DNA from 2 places in the Lysinibacillus sp. COL-1 genome. Region 2 is predicted to be linked to the other one. Evidence: predicted binding sites of a transcription regulator. Region 2 holds the regulator's gene; the other holds the start of a gene.
The links. The regulator LexA, encoded in region 2, represses DNA repair genes until DNA is damaged. The targets are predictions, from matches to a motif close to CGAACATATGTTCG.

Region 1: uvrB (excinuclease ABC subunit UvrB) is a predicted target of LexA. The motif match lies at 1,369-1,382, and genes of this name have one in related genera.

Annotation. Positions count from the first base shown of each region.
Region 1 is NZ_JCAWSJ010000004.1:475,439-482,388, reverse strand. Features, by position in the region: gene uvrB (excinuclease ABC subunit UvrB) at 1-1,295, opposite strand, end outside; gene AC6BKE_RS10590 (IDEAL domain-containing protein) at 1,757-2,005, opposite strand; gene AC6BKE_RS10585 (competence protein ComK) at 2,232-2,741, shown strand; one part of gene prfB (peptide chain release factor 2) at 2,783-3,811, opposite strand; one part of gene prfB (peptide chain release factor 2) at 3,813-3,887, opposite strand; gene AC6BKE_RS10575 (competence protein ComK) at 4,009-4,551, opposite strand; gene secA (preprotein translocase subunit SecA) at 4,895-6,950, opposite strand, start outside.
Region 2 is NZ_JCAWSJ010000004.1:1,004,672-1,011,621, reverse strand. Features, by position in the region: gene AC6BKE_RS13100 (GNAT family N-acetyltransferase) at 1-84, shown strand, start outside; gene def (peptide deformylase) at 353-928, shown strand; gene AC6BKE_RS13090 (YneB family resolvase-like protein) at 968-1,633, opposite strand; gene yneA (cell division suppressor protein YneA) at 1,630-1,944, opposite strand; gene lexA (transcriptional repressor LexA) at 2,111-2,728, shown strand; gene AC6BKE_RS13075 (gamma-glutamyl-gamma-aminobutyrate hydrolase family protein) at 2,839-3,561, opposite strand; gene AC6BKE_RS13070 (prepilin peptidase) at 3,595-4,347, opposite strand; gene AC6BKE_RS13065 (hypothetical protein) at 4,415-5,104, opposite strand; gene AC6BKE_RS13060 (PilN domain-containing protein) at 5,101-5,694, opposite strand; gene pilM (type IV pilus biogenesis protein PilM) at 5,694-6,668, opposite strand; gene AC6BKE_RS13050 (prepilin-type N-terminal cleavage/methylation domain-containing protein) at 6,781-6,950, opposite strand, start outside.

The DNA of each region.
Region 1 (6,950 bases), 530 kb from region 2:
TTATCGATTTGCCCTTCAATAGGTCGCACTTCAATTAACGGATCCAATAATCCAGTAGGTCGAATAATTTGCTCAACCATTTCCGGCGTATGCTCCAGCTCATAAGGGCCTGGTGTGGCTGATACATAAATGGCCTGATGCACTCGGTTTTCGTATTCTTCAAAACGTAGTGGACGGTTATCAAGTGCTGATGGCAAACGGAAACCATGTTCTACGAGTACACCTTTACGAGCTTGGTCACCATTGTACATACCACGAACCTGAGGAAGTGTTACGTGACTTTCATCTACTACAAGCAAAAAGTCATCTGGGAAGTAATCTAGCAATGTATATGGAGTGGCACCTGCTCCACGCAATGTTAAATGGCGTGAATAGTTTTCAATCCCTGAGCAAAAGCCCATTTCACGCATCATTTCTAAATCATAACGTGTCCGTTGTTCTAGGCGCTGTGCCTCTAGTAATTTATCCTCTGCACGTAGCAACGCAAGACGTTCCTCTAATTCTTTTTCAATGTTTTCAATCGCTTTTCGCATTTTCTCTTCTCGTGTAACGAAGTGGGATGCTGGGAATATAGCAACATGCTCTCGATCCGATAAAATTTCTCCAGTTAAGGCATCCACCTCTCGAATACGATCGATTTCATCACCGAAAAACTCCACCCGAATACAATGCTCGTCACGTGAGGCTGGGAAAATTTCCACTACATCTCCACGTACCCGAAATGTCCCCCGAGTAAAACTGACATCATTACGCTCGTATTGAACATCTACAAGTTTGCGCAGTAGCTGATTACGTTCAATTTCCATACCTGTGCGAATCGATACAACCATTTCTCGATACTCTTCAGGAGAACCTAAACCATAAATACAGGACACAGATGCAATAATGATGACATCATCACGCTCAAATAATGCAGAAGTAGCAGAGTGACGCAGCTTATCAATTTCATCGTTAATGCTGGAATCTTTTTCTATATAGGTATCTGTCTGCGGTACATAGGCTTCTGGTTGGTAGTAATCATAGTAGCTGACAAAATATTCAACAGCATTATTCGGGAAGAACTCTTTAAACTCACTATATAACTGGCCAGCTAGTGTTTTATTATGTGCCATAATGAGTGTTGGTTTTTTAATTTGCTGGATGACATTAGAAATGGTAAACGTTTTACCTGTTCCCGTAGCACCAAGTAATGTTTGATGACGCTTGCCCGCTTTCACACCCTCCACTAATTCCGCAATTGCCTGTGGCTGATCCCCGTTAGGCTGATATGGCGCTTGTAAATCAAATGTTTGCACACATGTCCCCGTCCTTTCCTTCCAATTTGTACATATATTTTAGCATAGCAATATTAAAATTTCGAACATTTAACGAACGAATGTTTGTAAAAAATTTTTTTATCCCTAAAATTTAAATGAATAACCGTGAAGCGAAGAATACTTATTACTCTCATAATAGCCGCTTCAACACGTTTTCAAGCTTAATCTATTCAATAGATTTCGATTCTTGAGTAGAAGTCATAATACTTTCAGTAGAGGGCTTCTGCTTTTGTGAGTGGGGTAACAGATTTTTGGCGTGGGTTGCATTCTTTTATGAGCCAGGGCTCTTGCTTTGAGAGCGGATTTACTCCTGAGCAGGAGTTCTTACTTTCTGAGCAACTCTCCCTCTTTTATAAGCGAAGACTCTCACTTTTTGAACGAGCAGCCCTCCTTCAATCAAAAAAATCCCGCTCTCCACTAGACATGGGGAGCGGGTTCGTTTAGTATGATTCATCCTCTGTTTGCTGCAAGGAATGTAGTTCGGCTGCGTATTGGTAAAATGCGTTTTCATCTTTTTCATCGAGTACTCTGTCTATCAGAACCATGAGTTGCTCTTGACGATGCATACGCTGGATACGATTTAAAAATAAATCTAAATAAATCTCGTTTAATAATTTCTCTGCCTCATCAACTTTTTTCGACTGACCCACGGCTTTTAGAAAATCTGTGTACGAATAATATTTATCCAACGATCTCACCTCGATCCTTTTCTAAATTATATGAAAATTGAAATTAAATTGCAATGCTTACGAATTGAAAATAACTTGGATTAGCTATTAATCTCGTGACATTTGCAGTGAATTCTCTAAGCATTTCATTCTTTTCTGAAGGGTTTTCAGCTACTTTGTCTATTTTTTGAAACTCCCCTTTTGTTCTACACTACCGTTATCAACAGAAAAAGGAGGCTCTCTCTATATGACTAGCAATTTTGTCAATAGCTACTTAATTTCATTCAACACTTACTTGCTTCAACCTATTCAGCACAACTCCAAGGTTTTCACTCATGTTATCGATAAGCACAATGAGCTGATCGTCACGCGTAAACCGATGCATGTGCTTCGAAAATCTTGTATCTCATTAGGTTCAACCTATGAAGCTGCAAAACTATCGGCTAAACGTTTCTTCGGCAATCAACACAAGCTACCAATCGTCGTGGCCTTTGACTACGGCTATCCCTGTATTTTTCTACCAACCTACTCCCCGAACTCCATTCATAATATATGGATTGGACTTCACGCGATTATCAATATTACACCAAGTCAGACGGGATGTGTTGTCACATTAAAAAATGGTAAAACAATTGAACTACCTATTCAATATGCCTCGATTAGTAAACAGTTTTTGAATGCATCGATGCTCTATAAATATTACATGAACGAGCGCAAGCAGCTTAGCCAAGATGCGCCATATCACCCTCCCTTTTAACTAGAAAATCCCCCAAGAACACCTCTTGGGGGATTTGTGTATTAGCCAATTTTCGAGCGTAAATAGGCATTAATAAACGGATCTAAATCGCCGTCCATCACTGCACCAACATTACCTGTTTCTTCATTCGTACGGTGATCCTTCACCATAGAGTATGGGTGGAATACATACGAACGAATTTGTGAGCCCCAGCCGATTTCCTTTTGCTCACCACGTATTTCATCTAGTTGCGCTTGCTGCTTATCTAACTCTAATTGATATAATTTCCCTTTTAGCATCGTCATCGCTTTTTCACGGTTTTTAATCTGTGAACGCTCTGCTTGACACTGTACAACAGTACCAGTCGGAATATGTGTAATACGAACTGCTGAATCTGTCGTATTAATATGCTGACCACCCGCACCTGTAGCACGATACGTATCAATTTTTAAATCCTCTGTGCGAATGTCGATTTCAATATTTTCGTCGAACTCTGGCATAACATCACAAGAAACAAATGATGTATGACGACGGCCTGACGAATCGAATGGTGAGATACGCACTAGACGATGCACGCCTTTTTCAGCCTGTAAATAACCGAAAGCATTGTGACCTTTAATCGACAATGTTACCGATTTAATCCCTGCTTCATCACCAGGAAGATAGTCCACAGTCTCCACTTTAAATCCACGTTTCTCCGCCCATCTTGTATACATACGTAACAGCATAGAACCCCAGTCCTGAGATTCCGTTCCACCGGCACCAGGGTGTAGCTCTAAAATGGCATTGTTTTGATCATATGGACCACTTAACAGCAATTGCAGCTCAAAATCCCCCATTTTTTGCTGGAATTCTGCTAGCTCTTTGCCTAGTTCTTCCTGTAACTCTTCATCTGGCTCTTCCTGTAAAAGCTCCAGTGTCATATCTAAATTTTCATGGGTTTCCACTAAATCTTTATATTCATTGACGATTGCTTTTAAGCCATTGCCTTCATTGATGGTCACCTGTGCCCCTTGCTGATCATCCCAAAAGCCAGGCTCTAGCATCATTTCATCTAGCTCCTGAATGCGTGCCTCTTTGTTTTCTAAGTCAAAGAGACCCCCTGAAGTCCGCCAGTTTTTTGGCTGTAGTGTCTAACACATTGCGTACATCTGCTAATTCAATCATTGTTAAATCCTCCGAACGTTAGTAATGGAGCTAACATTGCACTCACAAAGCTCCGTATCTTTTCATTATAACGTTTTTACAAAGGAAAACATACTATCTAGCAGTTGTTTTCTCGGAGTAATCAATGATCCTGCGTCTCGTCCTCTAGCATATTAAGAGCGAGACGCTGAAAAACCTTTACACGGTCATACTGAACAAGCAAATGCTTTGTTCGTTTTTCTAACCTATATTTTAATAAATAGGCTCTCTGAATACGATATTCTAACGCTTTAACACTGACATCCACTACCAGTTCTGTGCCATTCGTAAAAGTTATTTTTGCTCTCTTTTTATCCACAGCGATATATTCATCAATATGATGAACGGCGAACCAGATACATTCAGGTTGTAGAGGAGACTTACTTGGAAACCATAAAATATTACATCGTTCATCCACTACAATTGGATTTTTATTAAGCTTTCCTAAAATCATTTTCGAGCCATCAAATGCCCCTCTTAAACTCGAACCAAAATAACGAAGGTTATAGTCCATTAACTTCGTTGGTGCTAATTTCGATAGATATTCATTATTTTTCTCAATCACCCGCGTACATAAATTTCCAAAGGAATCGTACACAGGCATATACATCATCGTTTCACTATTCATAATATCTTTTTTATGCACCTATAGTCCTCCTTTATACACTTTATGTTTTTTCAATTAAAATAAAAAGGGATATACCAATATTCGTATATTCCAGATGTTTGTGACTCGTAAAATTGCTTTATTATCATGCATAGCACCCCTTCCCTTTCTAGGTCTAAGTCTTCATAGCACCTTCTTATTTAGGATAATAACGGGAGCTTCCCTGAACTAAAATCCTAATATTACAGCTATTGTATACCCATATTTTTCAATTGTCTATAAATTCTGACTTTTATTCCTAAATTTCTTCCTAAAACAGTATAATGTCAAAAGAAAAAAACCATTTCAACATGTAGTTAAAATGATTTTTTTCACTAATATATTATTGACCTGCACCATGACAGTTTTTAAATTTCTTGCCGCTTCCACATGGGCATAAATCATTACGACCAATATTTTCAGACTTACGCACAGGTTGTTTTTTCGGAGCTGAGCCGCCTTCTTCCTTCGGATTAACCGCTTGGCCCTTCGCCACCTCTTCACGCTCAAGATTACTGCGAATTTCTGCCTTCATTGCATATTTCGCAACATCCTCACGAATAGACGCAACCATATCCTCAAACATAGCAAAGCCTTCTTGTTGATATTCTCGAAGTGGATCATTTTGTCCATATGCACGCAGATGGATACCTTGACGAAGTTGGTCCATCGCATCGATATGATCAATCCATTTCGTATCAATAGAACGTAATAAAATTACCTTTTCAAACTCACGCATACGCTCTGGTGTCAGTTCTGCCTCTTTTTCATCATAACGAGCATGAACAGCATCCGAAACCAACTGATTAATGTCTTCAGCAGACTTGCCTTGGAAATCTGCTACTTTAAGCTGACCCTCTTCTAACAGATTAGCCGCTACAAAATCTTCAATTGCTTTTAAGTTCCAATCTTTCTGCTCACCCTGAGTATACAGACCAACAACATTATCGATTGTCTCTTGAATCATAGACTCTACGAGTACACGCATATTCTCTGTTTCCAATACATCATAACGCTCTTTATAAATAATCTCACGTTGCTGACGTAGCACATCGTCATATTGTAATAAACGTTTACGTGCGTCAAAGTTATTACCTTCGACACGTTTCTGCGCTGATTCTACAGCTCTCGACACAACTTTTGATTGCAATGGCTGAGAATCATCCATGCCTAAGCGCATCATCATCGACTTCATATTATCAGAGCCAAAACGACGCATTAAATCATCTTCTAGGGATAGATAGAACTGCGTAACCCCTGGATTCCCTTGACGACCAGAACGTCCACGAAGCTGGTTATCGATACGACGTGATTCATGTCGCTCTGTCCCGATGACCGCTAAACCACCAATTTCTAGTACACCTTCACCTGGTTTAATATCTGTACCACGACCCGCCATGTTTGTCGCAATCGTTACTGCGCCCTTAGTACCGGCATTTGCAATAATTTCTGCCTCGCGTTCATGGTTTTTCGCATTCAAGACATTATGAGGAATTTTATGTTTATCAAGTAACTGCGAAATAATTTCAGATGTTTCAATCGCAACTGTACCAACAAGCACAGGTTGTCCTGCCTTATGACGCTCAGCAATATCGGCCGCCACCGCTTTATATTTTCCTTCCATCGAAGCAAAAATTAAATCTGGACGGTCATCACGAGCTATTGGTTTATTCGTTGGAATCGCAATAACGCTCATGTTGTAAATATTTCGGAACTCTTCTTCCTCTGTTTTCGCTGTACCTGTCATACCCGCAAGCTTTTGGTACATACGGAAATAGTTTTGGAACGTAATGGTAGCCATTGTCATTGATTCATTTTGAATGTCAACGCCCTCTTTGGCTTCAATTGCTTGGTGAAGTCCATCAGAATATCGACGGCCCTTCATTAAACGGCCCGTAAAGCCGTCAACAATTACAATTTCGCCCTCTTGGACAACATAGTCAACATCATTATGCATACTCACATGTGCCTTTAACGATTGGTTAATGGCATGATTTAAGCGTACATGTGTTAAATCAAACAAATTGTCGATCCCAAATGCTTTTTCTGCCTTTTCTACACCTGCATCTGTTAATGTAACACCTTTTGTCGACTCTTCGTATGTGTAATCTGTATCTGCACTTAACATGCGTACAAAAGCATTAGACTGTTTGTACAACTGTGCTGATTTCCCAGCTTGACCCGAAATAATTAATGGCGTACGAGCCTCATCAATTAAAATAGAGTCCACCTCATCGATTACAGCATAATGAAGCGGTCGTTGAACACGCTCTTCTTTATAAAGCACCATATTGTCACGTAAATAGTCAAATCCTAATTCATTGTTTGTACTATAAGTAATATCCGCTTCATATGCCGCACGCTTCTCTTCTTTTGACAGGCTATTTAAATTTAAACCT
Region 2 (6,950 bases):
AAAAAATGTATACCGCATGGTGACAATTGGTGGGATGAATACTATTACGCAATCTTGCAAGAAGAATGGCATAAAACTCTATAAAATGACCGTGTTACATAGTAACAACATTTGGTCATTCAGTAAAAAGAGTATAAAATAAATGGCTAACACTTCAGACAAAACGGAGGGATAAACCTGAGGAGTATGATCAAAATGTTGAGAAACAAATTAGGGATAACCAAAGCTATACTTACGAAAGAATGCGGTGTTGTTAGACAGACAATTAATTGTATTGAAAATGATAAGTACGAGCCATTAGCTTTGAAGATGGCTAAAGTCCTCAATAGCCGTATTGATGAGGTGTTTATGTATGACTAAATTTCTTCCTGATTCGATCATTACCATGAAAGATTTTGTGAAAGAAGACTCGGTATTATTACGAAAACAAACCGAAGAAGTGACGACACCCTTAAACCAAGAGGATCGAAATACTTTATTAGCTATGCTGCAATATCTCAAAAACAGCCAAGATCCAACGCTAGCAAAAAAATATAAGCTTCGCCCTGGAACTGGGTTGTCTGCAAATCAAATAGGTGTAGACAAACGAATGTTTGCTGTACTATTTGATCATAATGAAATGGTGTTTATCAATCCCAAAATCATAAGTCATTCCCTCAATATGATTTATTTACCTGATGGAGAAGGCTGCCTGTCGGTTAATCGACCTGTCCATGGTTTTGTGCCAAGATACGAGCGTATTAAGGTCAGAGCATATGACATTGATGGTCAAGAATTCATCCTGCCGTTTCAGGGCTATGGGGCGATCGTTGTCCAACATGAAATCGATCATTTAAATGGCATAATGTTTTATGATCGAATAAATAAAGAGTATCCTTTTCAACTACCTACTAACATCATCATCGACAGTTTGGCTTCCTATCAATAGCATTTTTTACTGTGAATAAAAAAAGATTAGCAGGCGATATTATTTGCCTGCTAATCTTTCTTGATGTTCTTGGAAGCGACGATGAACAGTCGCTTTACTTACTTCAAAGCCCAACCCTCGAAGCGTGATCGAAATTTCCTCAAAGGTAAATCCACGTTTGCGTAGCTTGACAATTTCATCTACAGGTAGATCCTTTCGCTCCTGCCCATGGGGATTCCCTCGGTTCGATAAATTATTTTCAGGACGATAGCCATTTTCTACAGCGCGTCGCATGCCTCGACGTATTTTAGCATTATGGATTCTTCGTTGATACTCCTCCACGATTGCTAAAATCTCAAGCAGCATCGTGTCCATTTCATTTAGTTGAACGGGTCCTGCATCGCGCATGGAAAAAACATCTGTTGCTGATTTTTGCAATAAATGCAACACAGCCATCCTTGCGTTCCCACGTCCTAATCGTGTTTCATCTTGTACAAAAAGGGCATTAATTCCCTTTTCTTTAATGAAATCAAGCATTTCAAGCAAGCCATCGCGTTCCACATCATAGCCGCTATGCTTATCCTTAAATACACCCTTTACCTCATAGCCTTGCTCTCTAGCGTAGCGCAGCAACTCTTCCTGTTGGCGCTCTAATGAGGAGCTTTGTGTTTCTTTTTCAGTACTTACACGGCAATAGACAACAGCCGACATTTGTTTATTCATCATTGTTCAGTTCTCGCAATTTCGATAGTATGGATGGGATTGGCTTGATCACCCAATACAGGAATAACTAGAGACTTTCCTGCCACAATTTTAATATCTGCTAATTCATTTTCTGTTTTGACCAGCTTAATCCAATCATCTGTACTCATCTTACCACGGTATTGCTCTGCTAACGACCACAAGCTATCCCCATGTTCAATTTGAATTTCTGCGTAATTAACATCTCCTGGATCAGTGATGTAAAGGTATCCTGCAAATAATAGACAAGCTCCTAATAAAATGGAGATATGTGTATTTTTCTTTAACCATGTCATAGTTACAACTCCTTTTCTAGAATGTTTGTTCGGAATGTATGTTCTCATAATAAAGCGAACAAACGTTTTTGTCAAACACTTTTCGAACCTATGTTTGCATACATGTTCGCATTCTGTTATACTATCAAATAAGAAGAATGATATTAGAAAAAAGAGGTGAGCACTCATGAAAAAAGTTTCGAAAAGACAAGAGGACATTTTGGCTTTTATTAAAGAAGAGGTACGAGCTAAGGGATATCCACCATCAGTACGTGAAATCGGGGAAGCAGTCGGACTTGCTTCAAGTTCAACTGTTCATGGTCATTTAGCTCGATTAGAACAAAAGGGCTTTATTCGTCGAGATCCAACAAAGCCACGTGCAATTGAAATTTTAGAGCCTGAAGAGTCTATTCAAAAGCAGCAAGTCATTCATGTACCACTTGTGGGGAAGGTAACTGCTGGTTCCCCAATTACTGCTATTGAAAACATTGAAGAATATTTCCCATTACCAGATACGTATGGCACAAGCGAGGATCAGTTATTCATGCTAGAGATTATGGGGGAATCTATGATTGAAGCAGGAATTTTAGACGGCGATTTAGTTATTGTGAAGCAAAAGGCAACAGCTAATAACGGAGATATTGTTGTAGCCATGACAGCAGAGGATGAAGCAACGGTCAAACGTTTCTTCAAGGAAAAAAATCATTTCCGTTTACAGCCTGAAAACTCATCTATGGAGCCTATTATCGTCGATCAAGTTTCTATTTTAGGACAAGTTGTAGGACTATATCGTCGTGTACATTAATCATTTAAAGTAGGTTTTGAGGATTATGTGTTCCTTCTAAGAGCATGTATCCTCTTTTTTACGCAAAAAAAGAATCCATATATGGTTGGATTCTTTGTACAGTCCCCCTGCTACGCTTCCTTTTTGAATTTTAAGCTAGCTTCAACAAAGGCTGAAAATAATTTTTGTGCAGGCTCATCTCCTGCTATAGCTAGTTCCTCGGGATGCCACTGAACAGCCAAGCAAAATGGCAACTCTTCATGAACAACTGCTTCGATAATGCCATCACTCGATTTTGCTGCTACTTTTAATTTCTCTGCTAATACATTAACTGCCTGATGATGAAATGAATTTACCGCTATTTTCTCTTGTTGTAAAATGGTCGCTAATAAATTCTCCTCCATAATTTGTACATAATGAGTAGCTACAGCTCGAGCAGATTGCTGTACATGCTTGAGCAGCTTAGTACTAAAATGGTCACTATCAATATCCTGAAATAAAGTACCACCTAGTGCTACATTTAGTATTTGAATGCCTCGGCAAATACCCAAAATAGGCATCTTTCGTGTGAATGCCGCTTCAATTAATGCTAACTCTACCGTATCTCTTGCTGGATGAATTTTCCCTAGTTTTGGTGCAGGCTCTGCCCCATACAGAAATGGATGCACGTCATAGCCTCCAGATAACAATAAACCATCTGTAAGGGATAGAATTTGTGTGGCATCCTCCTCTACGCCAAGTGGAATAATAAGCGGAATCCCACCTGCATCAATGATACTTTTACTGTAAGCAGCATTTAATCGAGAGGATAAATCATCTTCCACAAAGGCTGTAATGCCAATAATCGGTTTCACTTGCTTCCCTCCATATGCTTGAAGATTGAACAATTACCAAAAACCTAAATACCAATCGATTAATGAATCCCCATAAAAATAGACAATGATAGCGGCTAATGCAATAGAAGGTCCAAAAGGAATAGGTGTTTTTCTCCCCTGCTTGTTCTTCGTTAACACGACAAGCCCGACAATCATGCCGATAACTGCAGCTATAAATAATGTTAACAGTGTATGCATTGTACCAAGAACAAGTCCAATTAAAAAGAATAATTTAATATCGCCTCCACCCATGCCCCCGTTTGATATCACAGCAATACTATATAATATGCCGAAACCAACGACTGCACCTACAGCACAGTCCCACCAGGGTGTTAATGGCGACAATACTCGTCCAATAATAAGGAAGGGTAAAAAGAATAAAAGCACCTTATTCGGAATCAGCATATAGGCTATATCAGAAACAACAATGATGACTAATAATGAAATAAAAAATAGGGCTACTATAAACTCTATGCTCCAACCAAGCTGCCAATATGCAAAGGCAAACAATAATCCTGTTAATAATTCCATTACTGGATAAATCCAAGCTATTTTATTACCACAGCTCCGACATTTCCCCCCAAAAAACACATAAGATAAAACTGGCACTAAATCAAGCGCCGTCAGTTGCCTTTGACATTTAGTACAATGTGAAGGAGGTTGTACAATCGACTCCTTCTGTGGCACACGTAAGCCTACCACATTATAAAAAGAGCCAAAGACAAGCCCAAATAAAAATAGAAAGATTGTATAAGCCATTTCCAATTTTCTGTCCTCCTAAACTAATAGGCGCCCATACAGATGCAGTATGGAACGCCTATCAATGCAATTATTACTCTCCTTCGTAATAGAACGTCGTCACCTGGACGGTAGCTTGTAAAGTAAGATCCGTATCTTTTTCTAATTGATCCTGCTCTCCAGGCAATTTGAATTCGATAGTATCCGTTTTCATCACACGCTGTAATTGTTCAATTTCCTGTAAAAAGCTCTCTAGAGAATTAAAATCAAGCGCCCCAACCTCTAATATAAAAGTAATCAACTTTAAATTCGATGGTAAGGAATCCTTTGAAATAGATGAAATCGGTGAACTCGTAATCTTGTTATCCTGCTCACCATTAACCTCTTCTTCAGCTTGCTCCAACAGATTAAGGTCTTGCGATACATCTGATTGCGAAACAGCCGCATCATCATTTTGAACTGTTAATGACTTTATGCGTGTTCCTGTCACTTCCTCAATCTCAGCTAAATCTAGTATGATCTTTTCAACAGCTCTTGTTGTAGGTAGCTTCTGTCTTAACGCTAAAACATTGATAGTCGGCTGACCCTGCTCCTTGTCTAATTGAGCTAATTGTTCTTTTACACTAGAAATCTCTTGCTGTATCTGTGATACATGACTCTCTTTTGCTTCTACTTCATTTAATCTTGGTAATAATAAATAATAATAAAGCGCAAATAAAATAGAAACGATTAAAGTCAATAACAAGATAATAGATGAATTTTTACTACTCGTTAATTTATTCATGAGCGTCGTCCTCCAGCTAAATACATAAAGTCGATTGTCGCCGTAATGGACACTGAATAACGTGGTACTTCTTTAAATTTTTGTTCAGGCGTTAATTCCTTCTGTTCGCCAAGCTCTATATCAAAGTTTGACACTGTATTAATTTGTGCGTCTGTAAAAAAACTACTCATTAAAAGTCGCTCTACATATTTCGATATATCGGTCATCGTTTCAAAATCCACTTCAATATTAACTGTATTTTCCCCAAAAACGTAGCTACGCAAGTACGTTTGAGTTGGTAGTAAAGTTTTCGTTTCATCAATTAATGGGGTTACAGGATAAGAAACACCTTGAATATAGGCAACAGATTCCTCCAATGATCCCTGATCAACACTTTGTCTTACATCTAACTCTTGCTGTAATTGTTCAAGCTGTGTCGTTAATGTCTTTTCCTCAGCAGATAAACGTGACAAATCACTTTTAGCTGTAAAAAATATAAATAGTAAATAAGCTACTATTAGACCCACTATGACAATTATCAAGCTATAAAAAAGCTTTGGTGAAGTAGACCGTTTTTCAAGCTGTGGTAAGAGGTTTATATCTGGAACCATTAATGAACCTCCTTCAAAGCTAAGCCTAGCAATGTTGAAAATTCTTTTTTAAAATAAGGAAAGAACTTTTCAATTTTTGCTCCATCAACAATCATCAAAGGTGTCTCTAAATTAGAAGATAATAAGGTTCCTATTGATTTGAGTAACGGGTTATCACCAAGCATTATGATTTCATCTACTGTTTTTTCCCCTTTATGTAAAGAAAACTTAAAGAAATTCATCATCCGATCAATTTCTAAAACCTGATCCATGACGACCATCTGGTAATCTTCGGTTTCACCATTGTAGAGAAATTGGTAGCTAAATTCATCGACTTTTTTGCCCTGCCATTGTGCCATATCTGTTTCAATCGATTGATAACGTAAAAACTCAACCTGTCCGTTTGAAAAGATACTAATGGAAAGTTCATTGATAGACCAATCAGCAATTAAATATGTTTTATTAGGCACTAACATTGACATATGTTCTAACAAACGTATATTGCATAAGGCACGAATATCGGCCGCTTCAGGGTCCAAGGAGACATCTAACAGCATTCCTACTATTTTCGTAATTTCCTCTGAAGGTGCTGCAAATAATATCGCCTTGCCGTCCTCCGCATCGGGATCATAAACATCAATTAACGGGTCCTGAAAAGGTAAATGAATAGAATGGCCCAACTCCATTTCAGCATATCCTCGTAATTCCTGAGGTTTAACATCTTTAGGATGCTCGAAACTTTTTAATAAAACAGTTGTATCAGGCACAAACATACGAACAGCCTGTTTTTTTCCTGTCCACTTCACAACCTGTTCTTTAATAATTTCAAAAAGAGCCACCTCATCTATGATTGCTCCATTTTCAACGATATCAACTGGTAAAGGATATTCATAGCCATGCCATTGACTAGGCTCAGGTCCTTTCGCCACAATCGCACGTAGCACATAATCCTTCAGTTCAATCGATACATGCGACTTTCTCTTTCTCTTAAACATGTGAAAAGACCTCCTTTTCCTATTCAGTATAAATGATTTTATCAATTAGTCATCCATTCCCCAGCCAGAAACGCAAGAAAATTATCGTTTCTGAATGGGTTGGGAGGACTGATTATGGATTAGTAGGTGTAGTGGATTTTTTGGGAATATCTATTTTACCATCACTAGCATCACTTTTAACCTTTTGATTATCCTTTGTAATTTCATCTAATTTTGCATTAGTAAATGTAATTGTAAATTTACCTGCTTTAGCAGTACCACTGATAGTACTATTTTGCTTAT